Linked DNA regions of Gimesia maris. Each later gene encodes a partner of the first gene's protein in a complex. Links are inferred from orthologs where the notes say so. Each region holds a gene or a part of one and is shown on either strand. Other genes may lie near its edges.

Evidence for each region. The genes of interacting proteins can lie anywhere in the genome.
Region 2: the proteins of holB (region 1) and dnaX are in contact, whole or in part, in a cryo-EM structure (PDB 8GIZ), measured with the Escherichia coli proteins. The link is inferred for Gimesia maris from one-to-one orthologs.

The regions. Positions count from the first base shown.
Region 1 is NZ_CP042910.1:5,616,226-5,619,042, reverse strand. It holds holB (DNA polymerase III subunit delta'), read right to left. Parts: upstream 2,032-2,817; coding sequence 970-2,031; downstream 1-969. Other genes in the region: lipA (lipoyl synthase), read right to left, coding at 2,327-2,817; GmarT_RS20860 (lipoyl domain-containing protein), read right to left, coding at 2,051-2,326; GmarT_RS20870 (PSP1 domain-containing protein), read right to left, coding at 1-770. UniProt on the Escherichia coli protein: Part of the beta sliding clamp loading complex, which hydrolyzes ATP to load the beta clamp onto primed DNA to form the DNA replication pre-initiation complex.
Region 2 is NZ_CP042910.1:3,576,912-3,579,911, reverse strand. It holds dnaX (DNA polymerase III subunit gamma/tau), read right to left. Parts: upstream 2,398-3,000; coding sequence 604-2,397; downstream 1-603. Other genes in the region: GmarT_RS13225 (amidase), read left to right, coding at 2,911-3,000; GmarT_RS13235 (YbaB/EbfC family nucleoid-associated protein), read right to left, coding at 248-601; recR (recombination mediator RecR), read right to left, coding at 1-163. UniProt on the Escherichia coli protein: Part of the beta sliding clamp loading complex, which hydrolyzes ATP to load the beta clamp onto primed DNA to form the DNA replication pre-initiation complex.

The sequences.
Region 1 (2,817 bases):
TCAGGGTAGATGACTTGTACACACTCGGAAAGGATTTCCTGGTTCGTGACTTTCGCTTCTCCCTTGCTGGTAATAATCGTCGAGCCGACAGGAGGCAGTTCCTTCTTATAGCTTTTATAGGTTTCGTATTCATAACGCAGGCAACATTTCAGGCGTCCACATCGCCCTGAGAGCTTATTGGGATCCAGTGACGTTTTCTGCAGTTTTGCCATCTTCATGGAGACGGGAGGCATTTCCGTCAGATGGGTTCCGCAGCAGACCGTTTTCCCGCAATCACCATAATCCGCCAGCAGCTTCGCTTCATCGCGCACTCCAATCTGGCGCATTTCGATTCGTGAACGATATTTTCTTGCCAGCGCTTTCACCAGCTCGCGAAAGTCAACGCGTTTTTCTGCCAGATAGTAGAAGACGACCCGCTCACCACCGAACAGGTGCTCGACGTCAACCAGCTGCATTTGCAGTTTGTGTTCGTTTACCAGTTCCTGGCATCCCAGAAATTCATTGCGTTCTTCATGGCGGTTCTGGTCCCGCTGGCGATAGTCATCATCGGTCACCAGGCGGATAATTCGTCCGGCTACCGAAGCGTCCTTCATAAATGATTTAACGCGTTCTGTTGCAGGCGACAGGACTTCTCCCCATTCATGCCCCCGGTCGCTTTTGATGATTACAGCCGCATTACGTGGTAGTTCGGGCAGACCTTTGCTGGTAAATTCTCCAATGAGTCGGGTGGAACCGTAGCGTACGATATATCCGGAAGCTTCAATATTCATAGATTATGATTTCATCGAGTTGAGATTGGATGCAGCAGCCATTGTGCAGAATAAGTCAGCAACAGCATAGGAATCAGCATGACTGCTCAGATCAGTTTATTATAGCCGGACTCGATCTGGCAATCTCTAATTAAACGCAGGAAAACACATTTATTTGAAAACCGTACACTGTTTCCCGAATCGAGCTTGCAGACGGAGCTTATTTCGTCTGGATTTCCCGCAGATCCTGGCTTAAGCTCTCGATGCATAAAGGCAGCGTTACATTCTGATTGATCTGCTCCTCTGTCTGCAGCATCCGGCTCAACAGATTTCCAATCGTTTCAATCCGGTCTTCCGTTTCACCAGGCAAACCGGCAACAAATGATTCCACATTACCGGCAGTTGGAGCAGCCTGGTAAGCGGCGGCGCACTGTAAAGACTGATGGTAGAAATCGGCACAGAATTTGATGACCCACAATGCTGTTTTTCTCTGTGCGGCTGTATTGCCTCCCACGTCATCGATAGCCTGAATCACGGATTCGGAAAATGCCTGCGGTTGAAACGGATGTCGACTGAGCAGTCTGGTGATATTGCCCCGCAGAGACTGAAGATTTTCATCCAGAAGCTGCCTCGCAATATTCAGGGAACCTGCAGACAGACGCGCGATCTCTATTGCCTGGTCCTCGGACTCTACGAGTTGCTGATCTATTAACAGAGCGGCAACGTCTTCCTGGGTCAACCGGTTGAATCGGATCAGCTGACAGCGGGAACGGATCGTAGGCAGAATGGCATCCAGTTCACTCGCAATCAGAATCATTAAATAGTTCGCAGAGGGTTCTTCCAGTGTCTTCAGCAGTGCATTGGCACTTTCAGCATTCATTTTGTCCGCATCGTCAATGATGGCAATCCGGCGGTCACCCACCATGGGACGCAGCGACATTTCATAACAGACGCCTTCCCGACCTCGATGATCATCATCGCCAATGATCAGGCTGAGAGGCAGAATGTTTTTGTCGGGGGGGCATTCTATCGAAATCAGATCGGGGTGTGTTCCCGCTGCCATCTGTTTGCAGGAGTCGCAGGTCCGACAGCAGCTTAACTCGTCCGCGGGAGTTTGAAGACAAAACAGGCATTGGGCCAGATGTAGTGCGACCCGCTTCTTACCGATACCAGCTGCGCCTGAGAACAGGAGCGCATGAGGCAGGCGGCTGCGTGACAGCGCACGATCCAGCATTTCCAGAATGGGGTGGTGGCCTCGAATGGAGTCGGTTGTCGTGCTCATCCACATCTCTTTTCAGAAATCAGTCTTCCGTGTTCCAGTCCGATTCGGTTTCAGAATCCAGTGGCTCAATCCAGCCCAGGATCATACCCGTTGTGACTTCCATTCCGGGCTGACATTCACAAGAAATAATCGTGCCGGCACAGGGGGCTTCGACGTCAAAGGTAACGCCGGGAATCAGCAGTTCGACCACTCGATCACCGGTGGCGACAGATTCCCCTGCATGTGTCAGCCACAGACTGACTTTGAGCGGCTGAGGAGAACTGTAGACCGGAGGAACAAGGATCGGTGTCGCCATTCAGGAATCTTTTCCCAGGACAGATGCCATCTCGCCGGCATTATAACTGGAACGTACAAAAGGACCGCTGGCGACCAGTTTGAAGCCCATGGCCCGGACCTGGTCTCCGACTTCGTCAAATTCTTCAGGTGGCAGGAAGCGTTCTACAGGCAGATTCTGAGGTGTCGGCTGCAGGTACTGGCCGATGGTAATCATGTCACATCCGACGGCCCGCAGATCCGCGCAGACTTCCAGCACTTCTTCCCGGGTTTCGCCCAGTCCGAGCATGATTCCACTTTTGGTAACAATTGTCGGATCTGTTTCCTTGACCTGAAGCAGCAGGTCCAGTGTTCGTTGATAAACGGCGTTACGTCGCACGCGGTGATAAAGGCGAGGCACCGTTTCCGTATTGTGGTTGAAGACATCCGGGTGAGCTTCTATCACGCGCTGGATAGCTTTGCGATCGCCGCGAAAGTCGGGGGTGAGAACTTCGATGTCAGCGTCCATCCGTG
Region 2 (3,000 bases), 2.0 Mb from region 1 along the record:
CTGCCAGCTGGCGGGCTTCCGGTTCAGGAATCGACAGGATGTAATGCGCAAGCCGCTCAGCCGATTTACGACCGATTCCGGGCAGGGTCGCAAACTGATCAATCAGTTGCCCCACACTGGAACCATAAGGATGAGACTGACTCTCTCTTCCACGTAGCGACATAAAAAGACTCTTCAAAAACTTGAAACAGACGGAATGCTGTCCGTAAAGAAAATGGAACTGAACGGGTAGGGCACGCGTACCAGTTCAGGAATTAGGATTGAATTTCGAAAGTGCTTCATCCAGCCCGGGAATATTCATACCTCCCGTGATTTGAGACATTTCTTCTGCAGCTCCCTCGCGCGCTTTATCTAATGCCTGGTTGGTCGCCGCTGTGATCAGGTCTTCCAGCATTTCCCGGTCACCGCTCTCCAGCAGAGTCTGGTCAATCTTGACTCCCAGAACCTTCTGCTGGCCATTTGCTTCCACGTTGACCATTCCGCCACCGGCAGAGCCTTCAAAGCGAAGCTTGCCCAGTTTTTCCTGCATCTCCGTCATTTTGCCCTGCATTTCTGAAAACTGCTTCATCATGCCGGCGATATTTCCCAGTCCTTTGAACATGGTCACGAATCCTCTTTTTTCTCTTCTGCCTGGACTTTTAAAACATCGACTCTCACACTTTGCGCGTTAAACACGGAAAGGGCTTCCTGCAGAAAATGATCCGTGGCAGGGGCCAGTTCACGCTGTTCTGCTCGCTGTTGAGCCATCGATGGTCTGCTTTGTTTGTCATCTGCATTCTCGTTTTCAGACGCTGGTTCCAGCACAATCAAACGAATTTTAATCCGTTCACCTGTCACCTTTTCCAGCGAATTTTCGAGTCGGGCCAGCATTTCAGGCCGTTCGCAGTATTGCTTTGAGAAATTATAGCTCTTAGAGAATTGTAAATCCAGCTGTTTCGGCCCAGAAATTGCTATTGACGTCACACCTTTCAGGGAATCTTTTAACAAATCCTCAGTGTTTTCAATAAGTTGCGACAACAATAAACTTTCCATTCCGGGTCGAAAAGGAACTGTTTCTGCGGCAGGGGGGGAACTTTCAATCGATTCTGACGCTACAGGCGATTCAATTTCATTTTTTTTTTCAATTTTTTTTTGATCGGACGAGGGCTCAGTACTCTCTTGAGGGGGAGTGGGGGGCTCAGAAACGGGTTGGGAAACCGCAGCTGCAGAGAGAGAAGGGGAAGCTTGCCGCACCGCTGCCGGGGCAGCAGGTATCTGACCTCCGGATGACAGAAAACGGCTCAACAGGTCCAGATCTTCGAGGAGTGACATCCGTATCAATGCCAGTTCCACCAGTGCGCGACCGTGACTGGCACGAAACATCCGATTCCGGGCTTCATTCAGAATCTGAAACGCGGCCAGACAGGTTTGAATTCCCCAGGCTTCCGCCTGACGCTGCAGACTGGCTCGATTCATCTCCGAGATCGAGAGCAGGGTGACCTGCGACGCTCCTGTTGCCACGACAGATAAATCACGCAGATAATTCAGCAGCTGATCGACAAACTCGTTCAACTGCACACCGGCATTCAAAGCGGCATCAAAGTGCGTCAGTGCCACATCCCGCTTTTGTTCAATCAAAGCGTCGATAAGTTCAATCAGCCGTTCATCACTGGCCGTCCCCAGAATTCGGTGCACACTTTCTGCCGTCAGATGCGATTCGCCGAAAGACAGCAGTTGATCAAAAATAGACTGGCTGTCCCGCATCGATCCACCCGCGCGGCGGGCGACGAGTTGAATGGCGTCATCAGCCACACTGACCTGTTCGGCTTCGGCAATCTGCTTGAGACGATCACAGATGCTGTTTTCTTCGATGTACCCGAAATCGAAACGCTGACAACGGGAAAGAATCGTATCAGGCAGCTTGTTCGGCTCGGTCGTACAGAAGATGAACTTCACATTCGGAGGCGGTTCTTCCAGCGTTTTCAGCAAGGCATTGAACGCTTCCTTGGTCAACATGTGAACTTCGTCGATGATATAGATCTTATATTTTGATCGCATCGAACGCACATTCACATTCGCCCGCAACGAACGGATATCATCAATCCCACGATTGGAAGCACCATCGATTTCCAATACATCCACATCACTGCCGACAGCAATATTCTGACAGACCTCACACTCGCCACACGGAATCCCATCCTGTGTATGAGGGCAATTCAACGCTTTCGCCAGAATGCGGGCCATCGAAGTTTTACCCACACCCCGCGCGCCGGTAAACAAATAGGCGTGTGCCACGCGGTCACCACGAATGGCATTCTGCAGCGCCTGGGCAACCATTCCCTGTCCTACGACTTCCGAGAAATTCTGAGGCCGGAAGCGACGGGCCAACACTGTATACTGCATCGATTTACTGGACATACCTGTTATCAGACATCGAAATCAGAAAGAGACAAAGAAACGGGGAAACGAAGAGCAACCTGCTGCTCAGTCACTTACAATAAGTGACTCTGATCCGTTTATCCAGTGAGAGGTGGTAATCAATTTGCGATCATAACGTGAATGAGGAGCTGCCAGAGTATATCACATTGAATCATAGCGTTCGTAATCTAACATACTCGGTCCAAATGCCCCTGGAGACGCTACGGATAAACTGGATACAGTCTAATAAAAAGGGGCGAAAAGCTGCCTCCTCGTACACCTGGAATAAACCAATGTGGGCTGCTTCGGTTAAGATCTGACCCGGTCAATGACTACCCCACCATACTCGGAGACAGCTTTTCGCCCCCTGATTGATAGCGATTCAACGCCTGAACCATGCATTATGGAGCTAAATTCCCGATCGTCAACCCACTGCCATTTGATTTCCCGCACTGAATCGCCGAAAATCTTAAAATACTGCGATAATCCACTCCTACGCATCAGAAACGAATTATGAATCTGTACCAGACACCTCCCCGAACCATTGCCGACGCACAACAGGCGCTTAAAGCCGGCGAACTCTCCTGCCGCGAACTCCTGACA